3 regions of the Paenibacillus sp. FSL E2-0178 genome follow, and region 2 is predicted to be linked to each of the others. Evidence: riboswitches for the same ligand, from Rfam matches in the RefSeq annotation. Region 2 holds a riboswitch; each other region holds the start of a gene.
The links. Region 2 has a riboswitch for cyclic di-GMP ahead of MHI42_RS17965 (choice-of-anchor A family protein). Riboswitches for the same ligand answer to the same signal wherever they lie in the genome.
Positions count from the first base shown of each region.

Region 1: it holds a riboswitch for cyclic di-GMP, as region 2 does, so the genes downstream of both, MHI42_RS15255 (PA14 domain-containing protein) here and MHI42_RS17965 (choice-of-anchor A family protein) in region 2, are expected to answer to the same signal.
Region 3: it holds a riboswitch for cyclic di-GMP, as region 2 does, so the genes downstream of both, MHI42_RS22040 (flagellar assembly protein A) here and MHI42_RS17965 (choice-of-anchor A family protein) in region 2, are expected to answer to the same signal.

Region 1 covers NZ_CP151953.1:3,485,843-3,492,311, reverse strand. The annotation lists gene MHI42_RS15270 (UDP-glucose/GDP-mannose dehydrogenase family protein) at 1-718, shown strand, start outside; gene MHI42_RS15265 (hypothetical protein) at 761-1,273, shown strand; gene MHI42_RS15260 (sugar phosphate nucleotidyltransferase) at 1,860-3,233, shown strand; cyclic di-GMP riboswitch class I at 3,371-3,451, shown strand; gene MHI42_RS15255 (PA14 domain-containing protein) at 3,552-5,939, shown strand; gene MHI42_RS15250 (glycosyl hydrolase) at 6,152-6,469, shown strand, end outside.
Region 2 covers NZ_CP151953.1:4,135,454-4,141,922, reverse strand. The annotation lists gene MHI42_RS17970 (collagen-binding domain-containing protein) at 1-3,462, shown strand, start outside; cyclic di-GMP riboswitch class I at 3,967-4,056, shown strand; gene MHI42_RS17965 (choice-of-anchor A family protein) at 4,138-6,231, shown strand.
Region 3 covers NZ_CP151953.1:5,058,600-5,065,068, reverse strand. The annotation lists gene MHI42_RS22065 (ring-opening amidohydrolase) at 1-294, opposite strand, end outside; gene MHI42_RS22060 (ABC transporter permease) at 294-1,046, opposite strand; gene MHI42_RS22055 (ABC transporter ATP-binding protein) at 1,043-1,852, opposite strand; gene MHI42_RS22050 (ABC transporter substrate-binding protein) at 1,866-2,879, opposite strand; gene MHI42_RS22045 (isochorismatase family cysteine hydrolase) at 2,934-3,617, opposite strand; cyclic di-GMP riboswitch class I at 4,137-4,230, shown strand; gene MHI42_RS22040 (flagellar assembly protein A) at 4,333-5,958, shown strand; gene MHI42_RS22035 (DMT family transporter) at 6,026-6,469, opposite strand, start outside.

The DNA of each region.
Region 1 (6,469 bases), 650 kb from region 2:
CCTGGCTACTAAAATATCGTTCATTAACGAAATCGCCAATATTTGCGAAAAAGTGGGAGCTGATGTAACCGAGGTGGCCGAGGGCATGGGAATGGACCGGAGAATCGGATCTACCTTCCTGCAGGCCGGTATCGGTTATGGAGGCTCCTGTTTCCCGAAAGACACCAATGCGCTGATCCAGATTGCCGGCAACGTGGACTACGAGTTCAAGCTGCTGAAATCGGTGGTCGAGGTCAATAAAGGCCAGCGCTTCATGATCATCTCCAAGCTGCATGAATCGCTGGGCAGCCTGCGCGGCGCAGTCATCGGCATCTGGGGCCTCGCCTTCAAGCCGAACACCGATGATGTCCGCGAGGCTCCTGCCCGTGAAATCGTTGAGGCGCTGGTAGCCGAAGGCGCCACCGTGAAGCTCTATGATCCGATTGCCGCCGAGAATTTCCGGGCGCAATATGATCACCCGCAGCTCCGCTGGTGCGGGCTGGCGGAAGAGGCTGCCGAAGGCAGCGATGCGGTATGCCTCCTCACCGACTGGAGCCAGTTCAAGGATATCGACCTGCATCTGCTGGCGAAGAGCATGCGCCGCCAGGTGTTGATCGACGGCCGCAACGTCTATAGCAAAGAGCAGATCGAAGGAACTGGCCTGGAGTATCATTCTGTCGGACGCCCGCAGATGGGCGGCCTTAGCGGATTCTCCGCCAGCGTTGCCGGCGCGGTCTAAGCTCTTGGCCTATCAGTGATCCCGCAGCCTCCCACTGAAAGTGTGATGCACGGGGAAATTAGAGGGAAAAATCCCTCTAATTCCGCTGAAAGTCAGCTGTATGGGGAAATTAGAGGGAAAAATCCCTCTAATTCCGCTGAAAGTGTGCTGTACGGGGAAATTAAAGGGAAAAATCCTTCTGAATGCATCGGATGCGGGCTAAACGAGGAAATGAGGGGCAAAAGTGCTCCTGATTTCACCGGATGCGGGCTAAACGAGGAAATGAGGGGCAAAAGTGCTCCTGATTTCACCGGATGCGGGCTAAACGAGGAAATGAGGGGCAAAAGTGCCCTTGATTTCACCGGATGCGGGCTAAACGAGGGAATGAGGGGCAAAAGTGCCCTTGATTTCACCGGATGCGGGCTAAACGAGGGAATGAGGGGCATTAGTGCTCTTGATTCCACTAAATGTGGGCTAAACGAGGAAATGAGGGGCAAAAGTGCCCTTGATTCCACCGGACGCGGGCTAAACGAGGGAATGAGGGGCATTAGTGCTCTTGATTTCATCGCCGCGTAAGTGAACGTAAAACCTTGGAACAAGAGTGTTAGGTTTCCCCTTCGCTGCTACAGCGAGCGGAAATCCCTTGGAACAAGATGCACTTAATCCCTTAAATCTCTCACCGCCGCTTAGTTGAGCGGCGCCGCCTTGGAACAAGCGTGAAATGGCTTTGCCGCCGCAAAAGCAGGCGGGGCAGCCACAGGCTATATTGCCGTAACAACCGGCGGCAGCAGTTAATTCAATTGCCGCTCAACTAAGCGGCAATAGCCGGATCTTTAGCCGGGAGCTTCGCCTGCGGGCGAAGCGAATAAGCCAGCTGTTATGTAATGGAACGGAGAGGAATTTTGGAACTGTAGGAGCGTTAGCGTCCGCCTGAAAGCTTTCCGTAGGAAAGCTAGCTTCGGAAGCATATGCTGTCTCCGGATTTCTACCGCCATAAGCGGTTTAAATCAGGAAATCTGGAGACGGGCAGCGGCCGAAAGTCCAAACATTCCTTGCAGTGACCCTCATAACAGCCCGCCTTTTTGGCTTAAGCAAACGCAGCCAGTTCCCAATAACAATCCGATATTTTCGCGACATCACATAAACTTAGGAGGGTTCACTTATGAAACTAGTACTTCTATCAGGCGGTTCTGGTAAACGGCTCTGGCCTTTGTCCAATGATTCACGTTCGAAGCAATTTCTGAAAGTACTGGAAAGCCCGGCAGGTGAACCGGAATCCATGGTACAGCGGGTATGGAGACAGCTGCAGGAGACAGGGATGGCGGAATCGTCCTACCTGGCCACCGGCCGCAGCCAGGTAGAGATGATTCAGAGCCAGCTGGGCAGCGGGGTGCCGATTATCGTTGAGCCGGAGCGGCGCGATACCTTCCCTGCCATTGCATTGACAGCAGCCTACCTGTATTCGGTCGCCGGTGTTTCACCAAGCGAGACGGTAGCCATCCTGCCCGTCGATCCTTATGTGGAGTCGTCCTTCTTCGAGACTGTACTGCAGCTGGAGAGCACGATGCTGGAGAGCGGTGCCAATCTGGCGCTGATGGGCGTAGTTCCGGAGCATGCCTCCGAGAAATACGGCTATATCATTCCTACCAGCGCCGAAGCTGGAGCGAGCGGTTATTTGCAGGTCAGCCACTTCCAGGAGAAGCCGGACCGGAAGCAGGCCGAGGAGCTGATCAGCCGGAACGCCCTCTGGAACTGCGGCGTGTTCGCTTTCCGTCTAGGTTATCTGCTGGATATTCTGCAGCGCAAAGGACTGCCGCTGAACTATGAGGAACTGCAGAAGCAGTATAAACTGCTGGCTTCCATCAGTTTTGATTATGAAGTGGTGGAAAAAGAAGAGAATATCGTAGTTCAGCCTTACGCCGGATTCTGGAAGGACCTGGGCACCTGGAATACGCTGACCGAAGAAATGACCAGCAATCATGTCGGCAAAGGCTTCGTCACTGCTGATTCCGAAGGCACCTGCCTGATCAACGAGCTGGACATTCCGATCACCGTGATCGGGGCGAAGGATCTGATTATCGCCGCCAGCCCGGACGGAATTCTGGTTACGCACAAGGCGGAGAGCCCGCGCATTAAGGAAGTGCTGAAATCTTTTGAACAAAGACCGATGTACGAAGAACGCCGCTGGGGTCACTACAAGGTAATTGATTATGTGAAATATGCGGAAGGCAATGAGGTGCTGACGAAGCGGATCTTTATTTCTGAAGGTAAAAATATCAGCTATCAGCTGCATCACAAACGCAGTGAAATCTGGACCATTGTCAGCGGTGAAGCCAGCATTGTGCTCAATGAGAAAATGCATAATGTGAAGGCGGGGGATGTCGTACGGATTCCGGAAGGCACCAAGCATGCGATCCTGGCATTGACAGATATGGAATTTATCGAAGTGCAGACCGGCTCTGAGCTGGTGGAGGAAGATAACATCCGAATCACCTTGGATTGGGAAGATATCGCCTTGCAGCAATTCATTTCGTAGGTCTAATTTATCTATATAACCAATTGTTACAAATCCAAAACAGGTATTAAGAACCAATTATTAAGAAAAATTCATTTTTGCTCTTAATTAAAACTAAATAGGGACGATATTTACGGTAAGAGGGATTAATCCTTCCAATACGACAAAGGCAAACCTAATCGAAAGATAGGGACGCAAAGCTATAGGGCCTTCGCAAGAGTGGCAGCCTGGCTACCGAAAGGAAGATGGATTTTGATAACTTACCGTAAGTCTCGTTTGCTGTGCACTGTGCTGTCTCTGGCCCTTTTATTGACTGCAGTACCTCTGGGACTTGGCGGAATGCCTTCATCTGCAGAAGCTGCCTCTAGTTCCAAAGCGCCCGTTAATCCGGAGGCTTCAACCGAAGCAGTCAGATTGCTGGATGATCTGTATTCTATCACTGGAAAAGGCATTATTACCGGCCAACATGACTATCTGGAAAGTCCGGACGAATTCAGCAACAAGCTGAAGGGAACCAGCGGACAATATGCTGCTCTTCACGGCTATGAACTGGGCGTAATCAGCGGGCAATCGGAAAGTACAGCAGCGGCGCAGCGCAGAAATGTTGTGAACAGCGCGATCAACTGGTATAAGGGCGGCGGCATTGTAGCCATGACTTTTCATGAGAATCTGCCAGGTACCGCATACCTCTGGTCCAATGTTCAGAAACCGCTGAGCCAGGCGGAATTCAATAAATATATTACTCCGGGTACAACACAGTACACTGCATTGATTGCAGATCTGGACAAAGTGGCAGTTTCACTTAAAAGCCTGCGGGATGCTGGTGTTCCCGTACTCTGGAGACCTTACCACGAAATGAACGGTGACTGGTTCTGGTGGGGGAAGAAAAATAATTTTGCTGCGCTTTGGAATATTATGTATGACCGTTTCGTGAACGTTCATAAATTAAACAACCTGCTGTGGGTATGGAACCCCAATGCACCCAATGCCTGGTCTGATCCTTATGCGCTGACCTATCCGGGGGCTGACAAGGTGGATGTACTCGCGGCAGATATATATGAGAACGATTATATGAATAAATACCATGACAGCCTGCTCGCTCTTGCGAATGGCAAACCGATTGCCATTGGCGAGAATGGACAAATGCCAAGCACGGCAAAGCTGCAGCTCTCCCAGAAAAATTGGGTATATATGATGAGCTGGGGAAAAATGCTGTATGAAACCAACACCGATGCTACCATCAAAAACTTCATGAGCGACAGCTATACTGTGACCCGGGACGATTATAAAGCAGGCACATTTGCTACGGCGACACCGAAACCAACAGCAACGTCAACGCCGGTACCTACAGCAACGCCAACGCCGGTACCTACAGCAACGCCAACGCCGGTACCAACAGCAACGCCAACGCCGGTACCAACAGCAACGCCAACGCCGGTACCCACAGCAACACCAACGCCGGTACCGACAGCAACACCAACGCCGGTACCGACTGCAACACCAACGCCGGTACCTACAGCAACACCAGCGCCAGTACCGACTGCAATGCCGTTACCGGTACTGACGCCGCCCCCTGCTTCCAATGATTCTGTGACGACCCCCGTCGTTCAGAATGGTCTTCAGGGAGAATACTTCAAGAACATGACGCTTTCGGGTACTCCGGTCCTGGTCCGGAATGATGCGCTGCTGAACTTTAACTGGCGCCAGGCAGCGCCGGATGCCAAGCTCGGAGTGGATAGCTTCTCCATCCGCTGGACGGGTCAGATCAAACCGTCTTTCAGTGAAACCTATCAGATTATCACTACATCCGATGATGGTATCCGCGTCTATATTGACGGCACAGCTGTAATCGACAGCTGGACCAAACAGAGCGGTACCGAGCGTACAGGAAGCATAAACCTGCAAGCAGGCCGGCTGTATGATATCAAAGTAGAGTATTACGAGAATGCCGGCGATGCCAATATCCGTCTGATGTGGCAGAGTCCAAGCCAGGCGAAGGCAACTGTCCCTACAAGCGCGTTATTTGTGAACACGTCTGATTCTTCAGCCAGCAAAGCAGCTTTGGATGCTCCGGCTGTGACTGCAACACCAGTACCAACAGCAACGCCGTTACCAGTATCAACACCAACACCGGTGCCGACAGCGGCACCAACGCCGACAGCGGCACCAACGCCGACAGCGGCACCAACGCCGACAGCAGCACCAACGCCGACAGCGGCACCAACGCCAACAGCGGCACCAACGCCAGCAGAAGCTCCATTACCGGAGAATCTTACGGCCGAGGCTCCTGCGGCGAACGGGCTGATTGCGGAATATTTCAATAATATGACGTTGTCTGGTGCTCCGGCAGTGGTACGTACCGATGCAGTGCTTGACTTCAACTGGCGTCAAGGCACGCCGGATGCCGCAATCGGCATAGATTTCTTCTCTGTACGCTGGAGCGGTAAGCTCAAGCCGCTATACACTGAGACTTATCAGATTTATACCACTTCAGATGACGGCATCCGCGTACGGATCAATGGTGAGCTTGTGATCGACAGCTGGATGAAGCAGAGCGGGACCGAACGCACAGGAAGCATAAGCCTGACAGCCGGTCAGCTATATGATATACAAGTGGAGTACTATGAGAATCAAGGAGATGCCAGAGCACGCCTGATGTGGGAGAGTCCGAGCCAGGTTAAGGCAACGGTTCCTGCGAGCGCACTGTTTCTCCCTTCCGCTTCCTAAGATCATACCCCCGCAGCTGCATTCATTATTGGCGCTGATACTGGTTAAGACGTTACAATTCTAAATCCTATAAAGTCCAATCTTAATGGCCCTGCTTATCAGCAGGGCTACTAAGCTATAGACCATCCGGGTAATTCAATGCAGCCTATTAACAGAGAACTGCATGCCTGCACGCCTAAGGCGGCAGTGAGGCCCGGGGAAAGGAGATTATATTGAACACTTACCGTAAGTACAGGCTATATACAACAATTATTCCAATTATCCTTATCCTTTCTCTTCTGCCATGGGGGGAGGCGCGCAGTCTTCCGGTAGCACGTACCGTCAATACTCCTGCCGCTCCAATCAAACCCGTTAATCCCTCCGCTTCCAAGGAAGCCACCGCACTGTTAAGCTATCTGTCCGATCTCAGCGGCAAAGGTATGATCTCCGGCCAGCATGATTATCTGGAGAGTCCTGATGAATTCAATAATAAGCTTAAAAACGCAAGCGGGCAGTATGCCGTTCTGCACGGCTACGAATTGGGAGCCATT
Region 2 (6,469 bases):
CTGGCGGGCGTACTGACCGTAAGTAGCGCCTTTACTTGGGGGACGGAGGTGAGGGCAACATCTGGTGTGCCTTACAATCCAACGCCGGTCTTGGGGATTGCCGGGAATTTTAATGCTTTTATCTTTGACGATTTCACGCAAGGCAATGATCAAATTGAAGGCCGTCTTGCAGCGGGGGGGAATATTACTCTCTCTGGAGGTTACGGGGTAGCCAGGGCCTACAGGAATTCTTCAGCCACCGACGTACTCGTTGCCGGCAAGAAGTTTAAACATTCGGGCAGCGGAGAAATCTACGGAAACGTTGTGTATGGGGACACCATTGAAGCCAATGAGCCTAGTGTGAACATTATAGGCGCGAAGAAGCAGGGAAGCCCGATTGATTTCCCGGCTGAGAAGCAGTATCTGATCTCGCGTTCTGCAGCATACGGGGCATTGTCCGCTACGAAAGAAGTTGGTAATAATTATGGAACACTTACAATAAGTGCGCCGGATCTTTTCAACGTAGTTCATCTGGATGCGGCAACGCTGGCGAATACAAACAATATTCAATTCAACATTGCCCAGAATGCCACGTTAATTATTAACATAAGTGGAGCTACGGTCAATGTACCAAGTTTCGCAATGAATAACGGTAGAGCAAGTCAAGTGTTGTTCAATTTCTACGAAGCGACCAAGGTGAATATTGCGTATACGACCTTCTTGGGAACGATACTGGCGCCTAAGGCGGATGTCAATTATTCCGGTGCAGAGCTTTACGGAACGCTAATTGCCAAGTCTTTTAGCGGCGGAGTAGAAATGCACCTTGGAACATACGAGGGAGATGGACCGCCGCCAAGTCCGACGCCGACCGCAACACCAACACCCAGCCCATCGCCAACACCAACCGCAACACCAAGCCCGACACCAACAGTGAAACCGACTGCAACGCCAACGCCGACGGCGACGGTGAAACCAACTCCAACACTGACACCAACACCGACAGCAACGGTAAAACCGACACCGACGGTAAAACCAACCGCAACACCAACACCGACAGCAACGGTGAAACCGACACCGACGGTAAAACCAACGCCAACACCTAAGTGCACTCCGACGCCAACACCGACAGTGAAGCCGACACCAACACCAACGGTAAAGCCGACACCGACAGTGAAGCCGACGCCGACGCCGACACCAACGGTAAAGCCGACGCCGACAGTGAAGCCAACGCCGACACCTAAGTGCACTCCGACGCCAACACCGACAGTGAAGCCGACACCGACAGTGAAGCCAACACCGACAGTGAAGCCAACACCGACAGTGAAACCGACACCAACAGTGAAACCAACGCCGACAGTGAAACCAACGCCGACAGTGAAACCGACACCAACAGTGAAACCGACACCAACAGTGAAACCAACGCCGACGGTGAAACCAACGCCGACAGTGAAACCGACACCAACGCCAACGGCGGCACCGACACCAACGCCAACGGCAGCACCGACACCAACGCAAACAGCTGCACCGACACCAACGCCAACAGCGGTACCGACACCAACGCCAACAGCTGCACCAACACCGACACCAACGGCAGCACCGACACCAACGCCAACAGCTGCACCAACACCGACACCAACGGCAGCGCCGACACCAACGCCAACAGCTGCACCAACACCGACACCAACGGCAGCGCCGACACCAACGCCAACGGCGGCACCAACACCAACGCCGACGGCTGCACCGACACCAACGCCAACGGCGGCACCAACACCAACGCCGACGGCTGCACCGACACCAACGCCAACAGCGGCACCGACACCAACGCCAACGCCAACGGCAGCACCAACACCAACGCCAACGGCTGCACCGACACCAACGCCAACAGCGGCACCAACACCAACGCCAACGGCAGCACCGACACCAACGCCAACAGCGGCACCAACACCAACGCCGACGGCTGCACCGACACCAACGCCAACAGCGGCACCGACACCAACGCCAACGGCTGCACCGACACCAACGCCAACAGCGGCGCCAACACCAACGCCAACGGCAGCACCGACACCAACGCCGACGGCGGCACCAACACCAACGCCAACGGCAGCACCGACACCAACGCCAACGGCGGCACCAACACCGACACCAACGGCAGCACCGACACCAACGCCAACAGCTGCGCCAACACCAACGCCAACAGCGGCACCAACACCAACGCCAACAGCGGCACCAACACCAACGCCGACGGCGGCACCAACACCAACGCCAACAGTAGCACCAACACCGACCCCAACGGCAGCACCGACACCAACGCCAACGGCAGCACCGACACCAACGCCGACGGCAGCACCAACACCAACGCCGACGGCAGCACCAACACCAACACCGACGGCAGCACCGACACCAACACCAACGGTAGATCCAACACCAACGCCAACTGCAGCACCAACACCAACACCAACAGCAGATCCAACATCAACACCGACAGTAGCACCGACACCAACGCCAACGGCAGCACCGACACCAACACCAACAGCAGATCCAACACCAACACCAACAGTAGAGCCAACACCGACACCGACACCAACGGCAACACCAGTACCAACACCAACGGCTGAACCAACACCAACACCAACAACAGAGCCAACACCGACACCAACATCAACACCGACACCAACACCGACATCAACACCAACAACAGAACCAACACCGACACCAACAGCAGCACCGACACCAACGCCAACGGCAGAACCGACACCAACACCGACAGCAGCACCGACACCAACACCGACGCCAACACCAACAGCAGATCCAACACCAACACCAACGGTAGAGCCAACACCAACGCCAACGGCAGATCCAACACCAACACCAACACCAACACCAACACCAACACCAACAACAGAGCCAACACCGACACCGACACCAACACCAACACCGTCACCAACACCAACACCAACACCAACAACAGAGCCAACACCGACACCAACACCGACACCAACACCGACACCGACACCAACACCAACACCAACACCAACACCGACACCGACACCAACGCCAATACCAACACCAGAGCCAACACCAACACCAGCGCCGACTTTACCACCGGCACCAGTGCCATCGTCTGCACCGCCCGTCTTTATTAATGTAGTGCCAACGCCGACTCCAATAATCGGCTATATTGTAAATCCAGATACCATAATCATTGATGATCCGCTGCCTTTGGGCCCTGTGGCAACAGTAACACCTCGGCCGTTAGTGGTGACACCAAGTCCAACCCTAACGCCAAGCCCAAGCGCAACACCAAGTCCAACACCGATTGTGACAATCATTGATGAAGAGATTCCGTTAGGCAATGTACCTGCAGATGCCGCGCTCCCTAAGACTGGTGAGTCCAGTCCGGCTCCTTATTACTTAGTCGGTCTAGCCCTTGCAGGATTGGGAATATTCCTCGGCAGAAGATCCAGAACAGATAAACGTAAATAAATGCAATCCGTAAGATCCTTTCCGAAAGGCTGGCGATATGACCGCTAAATCGGGAAAAGGCTGCTTTGGGAGAAGACGTTCTCCTGAAAGCAGCCTTTTTTATATGGGATTTACATTTGTTATTATGTTTCCTCGTAAAAGAAAATGTGCTAAGGAGAAAGAGGTGCGTCTTTAAGATCATGGGCCCTCATGTTTATATTAAAATTTGCAATATTAAAATTAGTTCTTTATACATGGTTTCAAAATATTCTTGTAGGTGCCATCGAGGGCGTTGAGAGGATCGGGATTTAGGCGAAAAAGCTATAGATTATTAAAAAAAACCTTTTGTAACAGTGCTTTGGAATGAATCAGCAGATATAATCTATTACCAGATGTTTCAAAGGATTTCATTGACAATCAGCCTTGATAGCGGATAAACTAAAAATAGTTCCAAAGTAACGAATGTCATAGACATTGGTATAAAAGTTTGATTTAGTACATAATTTCACAACCTAATCTTCCACTGACGTATAAACGCAAACCGTTCGAAAGGACGGGACGCAAAGTCCAGGAGTCTAAAGCGCGATGGAGCGCAATGATCGTCCGACTGCCGTAAAGAGAGCAATCCTCTTTCCGGCGGTCTTTTTTTGTTATATAAATGTGGCCTATATCTATATTAACTGTGAGGTGAGCTGTATGTTCCAATTAAAAAAATTCAAACGTCTTACGGTGTTCGGACTTATATCAGTTCTGATTGTAGGAAGCGGCGGAATTATTTCACTGGGGAGCACCTCAGTTAAAGCCGAGGGCAACTCTTTGCCGGGTAATGCATCCAAGTATAATGTGTTCATCTTGGGAGATGTTGATGTTAAACATAGTGATATTGAAGGTAGATTAGCTGCCGGCGGAAACGTGAATTTAAATGTTAATTATTCTGTGGGACATAGTCTTACTAGTGAGGAAACGAAGGAAGCCTACTCTCTCATCGCCGGTGGTAATCTGTATTATTCCCAGGGAGAAACCGTGGGTGATGTAGTCTACGGGGGGAGTTATAGCGGCAGCGGCGGCCCGCGCGGGGGAACAGGAAGCTTACAACAACAAATAAATGTTGTGGACTTTGCAGCCGAGTTCAGTTTGCTCCGTGAGAAATCTCAACAGCTTGCTTCTCAGCCTGTTAATGGGGTTACCACTGCCAACTCCGGTAATTTCTTTTTGGAAGGTACAAATTCGGATGTTAACATATTTACTGTAGACGGCAGCAAGCTATCTAGTGCAAATGAGTTGAGAATTAAGATTCCCGATGGCTCAACAGCTATAGTTAACATCTCCGGTACTACAGTAACTATGAAGAATATGGGGACTGGAATTAATGGTAACGGAAATAAGGATAACGCTATGAACAGTAAAGTGTTATATAACTTCAGTCAAGCGACCAGTCTTCAAATCGAAGGTATCGGAGTTCTGGGATCTGTGCTGGCTCCATATGCCTCTATTCAATTTAATAATGGTCAAATCAACGGGAATCTGATCGGAGCTTCGCTCTTAGGATCGGGGGAATCGCACCATATTCCTTATAAGGGGCAAGATCCGCCAACGGCAACGCCGACGCCACCGGCAACGACGCCAACAGCAACACCAGCAGCGACACCGACGGCAACACCGGCAGCGACGCCGACGCCAGCAGCAACACCGGCAGCGACGCCGACGCCAGCAGCAACGCCAGCAGCGACGCCGACGCCAACGGCAACACCGGCAGCGACGCCGACGCCAACAGCAACACCGGCAGCGACGCCGACGCCAACAGCAACACCGGCAGCGACGCCGACGCCAACAGCAACACCGGCAGCGACGCCAACGGCAACACCGGCAGCGACGCCGACGCCAACGGCAACACCGGCAGCGACGCTGACGCCAACGGCAACGCCAGCAGCGACGCCGACGCCAACGGCAACACCGGTAGCGACGCCGACGCCAACAGCAACGCCAGCAGCGACGCCGACGGCAACGGCAACACCGGCAGCGACGCCGACGCCAGCAGCGACGCCGACGCCAACAGCAACACCGGCAGCGACGCCGACGCCAACAGCGACGCCAGCAGCGACGCCAACAGCAACACCGGCAGCGACACCAACGCCAGCAGCGACGCCGACGCCAACGGCAACACCGGCAGCGACGCCAACGGCAACACCGACAGTGGCACCAACGGCAACGCCGACAACAGCGCCAACGCCGACACCAACGGCAACGCCAACAACAGCGCCAACGGCAACGCCGACAGCGGCACCAACGGCAACACCGACAGCGGCACCAACGGCAACGCCGACAACAGTGCCAACGGCAACACCGGCAGCGGCACCAACAACAGTGCCGACCGCTGTACCGACAACAGCACCGACAGCAACCAGCACGAGCGTCTTTGTCCCAAGCTTCGTATTTCCGACATCAACCGCTCCGACAGTGATTGGGACTATTGTGACTGATACTGACACGACTATTATTGATGACCCGGTTCCTCTCGGGCCGGCAGCATCACCGGTTGTGACGGTGCTGACAACAACAGCGCTACAGCCAGTTGTGGAGGTTCCTGCACCTGGACCTTCACCTGTAGCAGGACCGGCACCTGAAGAAATCATTATCGATGACGAGATTCCTCTGGGCAGTGTGACTGCAGAGCAAACCCTGCCGCAGACGGGTGAATCAAGTCCTGCGCCGTACTATATTGCGGGTGTTGCTCTTGCCGGTCTGGGCCTGCTTCTTAGAAGAACTGCCAGAGTGAACAAGCGCAAATAATTATGATTAAGCCGCTGTGTTTGGATGAGGGCTGCTGCCGGAGAGATTCTCCGGGAAGCAGTCTTTTTGTATACGGGGAGCGCATTCAATTCGTAGCTCACTACTTACACACACCAGACAGCGCCGGACTGACGGCAGTGTTTTTAGTTGGACGGATACCATGCTATACTATGCTCAAATTATTCAAAAGCAAGAATACACATTTCCTCAAAGGGATGGTTGCTTACTGAAAGGGTGA
Region 3 (6,469 bases), 920 kb from region 2:
CTGGCCGCTGCGGCTAATGACCGTGAAATGCGGGCTGAGCACACCTTCCGTCCCTCCGGACATCACATAGGATATTTCTGCAGGCCGCTGTTCCTGGGACACCCCGGCGAAGAACGCCTTCAGCGCCATAACGGCATAGCCCCGCGTGAAATCATTAACACAGCCGTTCCCCTCGGTCTTTCCCAGTACAGCTGCAACCTCTTCGGGACGGAACAGCCCCTCTTCTATCGCCGCCTGCAGGCCGGACATGTCATTCGGCGCACCTGCAGGGATTTTGATCACCGAGCATTTCATCACAGATCATCGCTCCTTGTCCAGAAAATAACCTTCTTCTCCAGCAGTCCGATACACCAGAACAGCAGCAGGCCGCACAGCGCCGAAGCAATAATGGCCGAGAACATCACCGGAGTATCCATATGGTAAGAGGAGACGAGCACCACATAACCCAGCCCCTTATTGGCCCCGACAAATTCACCGACAATCGCTCCAACAATGGCAAGCGAGGTCGAGATTTTCAGTGCGGAGAAGATATAAGGCAGACTGGTCGGCAGCCGCAGCTTCCAGAAGATTTCGCTTTTGGTTCCTTTATAGGTGGAGAACAGCTCCCAGGCCTCGTATTCAATCGCCTTAAGACCTTTGACACTGTTCACCAGAATCGGGAAAAAGCAGATCAGCATCGAAGCGATGACCTTCGAGGTATATCCGGTTCCCAGCCACACGACAAGCAGCGGCGCCAGTGCAACCAGCGGTGTAGTCTTAAGGGCAATGGCGAGCGGGAACATCCCCTTCTCAATCGGCTTGGAATGAACAAAAATAACCGCAGTAACCAGGCCCAGTATGTTAGCAAGCATGAACCCGGTCAGGGATTCGCCCAGGGTAACCAGCGTATGGGACCACAGCGAACCGTCGATGGCCGAGACCACCTGGGTTGGAGAAGGCAGCAGATACATCGGAACCGACAGGAGCCGTACGGCCAGCTCCCACAAGATCAGGAAGCCGAGCGCAAAGGTGACCGGGTACAGGCTGTCCTTGAGTTTAGCTGTCATAGATGCTTCACCCGCTTTCTCAATTCCTTGACGGTCCGGTGGAATTCCGGCAGCTCTTCCATGCCCGCTTGACGCGGTGAAGGCAGCGGTACCGGAATAATATCTGTCACCCCGGCCGGCCGGGGTGACATCATCACCACCCGGTCCGACAGAAGCACGGATTCCTGAATAGAATGGGTAACCATTACAATGCTGCTTAGACTTGTCTCCGGACTCTCCCACAGACGCAGCAGCTCAAAGTTCAGCTTCTCGCGGGTCAGTTCATCCAGCGCACCGAACGGCTCATCCATCAGCAGCACGGTCGGATCGGCAGCCAAGGCTCTGGCAATCGCCGCCCTCTGCTGCATTCCGCCGCTGAGCTGATGCGGGAAGTGGTTCTGGAAATCCTGCAGGCCGACCAGCCGCAGGGCGCTTTCCGCCTTTTCACGCGCTTCCTTTTTGCTGAATTTCTTCTTCGGGCCCAGCTCAAGGGGCAGCATGACATTCTGCAGGGCACTGAGCCATGGCATCAGTACAGGCTTTTGAAAGACCATGCCCAGCGACAGGTCCGGGGAGGAATACGCAACCTCCCCGCCTCCTTCCGGGCTTAGCAGCCGCAGCATCAGCCGCAGTGTCGTTGATTTCCCGCAGCCGCTCGGTCCGAGAATGGAGATGAATTCATTTCGGTATACGTCAAGACTGACATTATCAAGCACAGGCACATTGCCGAAGGAAAGAGAGCAATTGCGCAAGGAGAGCATCGTGTCCCGGGTACCGGGATTCTTCACAGGGGCGGAATTCATCTGTTCTTTCATCGCTGCTGTCATACCGGTTCCCTCCTTAATTCAAGTACTCATTGGTGAACAATGAGCCGATGTCCTGCTGCTTTTTCACAAAGTCCAGATCGATAAGATTCTGCTGCAGCGTCTCCCACGCCGCCTCGTCCATCGAGCCGAGCGGGAGCTTCTCCGGCTCAAGCAGCGGAATGCTGGCCTTCATCATGCTGACTTCATGCGCAAGATCAAGCTTTTCTCCATATTTCAGGCCGAATTCCGCCGCTTCCTCAGGATGCTCCATCGCATAATCCCAGCCCTTCATGGAGGCCTGTACGAAACTCCGGACCATTTCCGGATCCTTCTCAATCACAGACTCCGTGGTAAACAGAGTGTCGGCATAGAAATTGATGCCATAGTCGTTCGGGTCGATAATATTGACTTCCTTGCCCTGCTCCTGCACAGCCAGCACCTCATTAATTACATATCCGGGCCATGCCTTGACCTGGCCGGTCAACAAGGGGCTGAGATCATATTTGATCGGCATCTCTTCGATTTGCGAGGTTTCAATGCCCGCGCTTTTCTCCATAGCACGGAAGGTCAGCTCTTCATTGCCGCCGAGCTTGATGCCCACCTTTTGGCCGACAAGATCTTCCATTGTAGTGATACCGGATTCTTTAAGCGTGAACATTACGAACGGGGTTTTGCGGTATATCGCAGATAACGCCTTAACCGGTACGCCTTTTTCTCTGGCAATAATGATCTGGTCAGCACCGGTTACCCCGAACTCCTCACTGCCCGAAGCGACCATCTGTACCGCCGGAAAATCCGAGCCTCCCGGCCGAATCTCCACATCCAGCCCCGCTTCCTTATAGAAGCCCTTTTCAACGGCGGTATAGAACCCGGCAAACTGCGCCTGATGAATCCACTTCAACCTCAGAACAACCTTCTTAAGCTCACCGGAGCCTTCCGCCCCCTGTCCCTCTGCCTTGCCGGTATCCGAATTGTTGCCGCAGGCTGTAATGAGCAGCATTAGTGAAGTGAGCAGGATAAGCGCTTTGGTTCTGGACTTGTTCCACATGGTGATTCCCCCGTTATGATGTTATTTGGAATACTGGTCATTCGTAATTTGTATCTAGAATTGCTCCAGCGCCTTCAGCACCGCTTGCGAATCACTCACACTGCCGAAGACACCACCCTGCATTTTGACCATATTGAGCGCTGCCAGATGATTGGCATAATCCGTAGCACCCGTGCAATCCTCCAGGATCAGACATTCATAACCGCGGTCATTGGCTTCGCGCATCGTCGTGTGTACACAGACATCCGTCGTGATTCCGGTCAGAATCAGATGGGTAATCCCTTTATTCTTCAATATTAAATCCAGGTCCGTAGCATAAAAGCTGCCTTTACCCGGCTTGTCGATAATGTGCTCTCCCGGTATAGGTGCCAGTTCATCAATGATCTGCCAGCCGCGCTCGCCCCGTACGAGAATCCGTCCCGCCGGTCCTTCCGAGCCGATCTCAGCGCCGATCTGTCTGCTCCGCCACCGTTTATTCGCCGGCAGATCGGACAGATCCGGCTTATGGCCCTCCCGGGTATGGATAACGGTGAATCCGTTAATTTCCCGGATGCGTGCCAGCAGCCGCCCAATCGGCTGAATCGCTCTGGCTGTTAATGAGAGGTCGTAGCCCATTCGCTCCACGTAACCGCCTTTGCCGCAAAAATCCGTCTGCATGTCGATAATCATCAGTGCCGTCTTCGCCGGATCAAGGACGCCGTCATAGGGCCAGGTGTAAGGTGCTGCTGTAATCTGCATGGTTCATGCTCCCCTTCCAGAATTCAATGCATATATTTAATGTTATGTTTATTAACATTAATTTAATTTTTCCTGCTGTTTGTTAGATTATATTACAACAAATTTGCAATGTCTTCGTTTTTATTACGAAATAATGTGCTAATTGTTTGTGTTATTCTACATATATAACATGAACATTACATATAAACCCCGGATTAACTCCATTCATATATTAAAAAAAGCCGCCCAACGCAGGCAGCCTCAGCAGCAGTCCGTTCTCCAGCTCAAAGATCCGGCTTTTCTTGCAGAGCAGACTCCTCCCATAAGCTGTAAGCGCTGGGAAACCAGTTTTTCAAGCAATATAGAGCTGCACATTTCAAGATTATTAATAAATTGGCAGAATACAGTTGAAAAATAGCTCCTTAAGTACTAGAATTAAGCTTGTTTGCAGAAGTTCCTGCAGCGCAGGAACCAGTTATGACCTTTTTTGTCGATTACAGTCGATTGAAATCGCCTCATGCTGAGTGTATATCATTGATCTATTTCTAAAGGCAAACTTCCTGAAAGGGTAGGACGCAAAGCAATGGGCCTAAGAATGCTGAGAATCCGCGTTTATGGTCGCCAGGCTGCCAATAGAGACCACGTAAGCCATCAGTCACCGGGAGATCCCCCAGGCTTTATGATGCTCTTTTCTGTACGAATGCCATTGATTATACGAAAAAGCGAGGTTAAGATAATGCCGCAGCAATTCATCGAACCAACCCGATATGATTTCGTGGAATCCTTGATGCTTGAACGGACCGGATTCCTGGATTCTTTCTCTGTGGAGGGCCGGACTTCCGGCGGGATGAATGGAGATAAGGATGGAATTATCCTTGTGCAGAATAATCAGATCTTCATTACTCCCCCGCTCTCTGGCGGCAAGCCCGCCCGGATCTCCGCTGTTCATCCTGTAGTGCTGAAGATCAACTGGAAGACCGTTACAGAGCCTACTGAGGTGACCTCAGCGGATCATATTACCTGGGAAATTTGCGAGAAGCCACAGTATCAGATTACGGTTTCACCTGACAAGCTCAAAGTGCATTTCACCTTGTACCGTGCAGAGAAGTACGCCTGGAATCTGGTCAATTGCCCGGCTTCCTTCGAAGCCGCAGTCCGGGCTGAGCCTAACCGGGCGATGCTGCTGTCCACGCTCACCATAGAACAGATTCTTTCTTCGCTGGATAACCGCTCCATTCTGCGGAATCTGAATATCCCGGCCCTATACGCCGAACTGAACAACCCTACATATCTCCCTGTCTGTATCGCAGAAGGGAGAGCCCCGCTGCCCGGCAAGAAATCAAGGCTGCAGCTATCCCTCCCGGAGCATACGCTCACAGGCAATGGAATGCTCCGGGAGGGACGAACTGCGGAAGCTGCAGATTCCTTAGATTATCTGCGGTTTCCGGGAGCACCCTTCGCCAGAGAGGGAGAGGTATTCGCCCGCAAGCTGCCGCCCGAAGAGGGAATTCCCGGATTCGACGTAGAAGGAGGCATCTTGCCTCCACCTCCACCGCAGGATATTTATTTCGCAGCCGGAGACAATGCACGGCTGCTTCCAAACGGGGAGATCGCGGCTCTGCGTACGGGCAGACCCCGCATCTGCGGAGACTCCGGCAGCGTCACAACCTGCGATTTCCCGGACCTATGCCTCATCACCAAGGAAATGGCGGCAACAGCCCGTGAGATTATGTTTGCAGGTGACATCGTCGTACCCTCAGATATTGAAGGCCCTATGTGTATTGAGGCGTTAGGGAATGTGTATATCTACGGCAACGTCTGCCAATCTACAATTACGGCTACAGGCAGTATCTATATAAGCGGTCAAGTAACCGGCTGCAGCCTGCACACCGGACTTGCCGGGGTACACCAGCACCGCCTGCACCGCTTCTCCAGTCTTCTGCTGACTGAAGTTGGCGGACTGCGGGAAGCCGCCCGGCTGCTGGCCAAGAATGTAGAATCCCGCCAGCAATCCGTGAAATACGGTCTGGTGGTTATGCTGCTGCTGGAGGATAAGTACAGCCATATAGAGTGCCTGATCAGCGATCTTAAATCCGCACTGCTGTGCATGGAAGGGGCCCCCCAGCCCGGTACGGATCAGCTCAAGCAGATGCTGGAGGTTTTTACCCATCCGGGGCAGTTCACCGAGTTTATCACTGACAGTGTTCTGAACAGCTTCTCCCGGCTGCTGCGTAATCTGTGTGAAGACATTGAACTGCTCCAGGAGGAGCATGTCTTCATTAATATTGCCCGTTCCCATAACAGTATCCTGGAGTCCGGCGGAGAACTGATCCTGCGGGACGCGGACGCAGAAACGGTCTAAGCCTGCTGTAATGTAACCCCTGACAAGTACAAACGGCTGCCCCTCTTCTGAGGGAGCAGCCGTTTGTTTATTCCTTACCCAGACCGGGTACCGGGGTCTGCAGGACACTCCCGGCATTCCGGCCCAGCCTGACATTCACCAGAATAATGCTGCTCACAATCAGCAGCATACCGATGACCAGATTCAACGTAATCTGTTCATGCAATAAGACTACACTGGAGCCGATGGAAATCAGCGGAATCAGAAAGGTGAACGAGCCTACCTTGCCGGCCTCTCCTTCATTGATCAGCTTGAAGTATACCAACCAGCCCAGCGCAATCACGAAGACCGCGATGAACAGTGTATTTATTATAAAAGTACTACTCCAGGTAATATCCGCCCAGCTCTCCGAAGCTGAGCCTGCCGCCAGCAGGATTACCCCGCCGATCATGATCTGCATTGCGGTCATCCACAGCATATCTACTCTGGCTGCATTGCGTTTGGTGTAGACCGTAGCCAGCGCCCAGCTGAG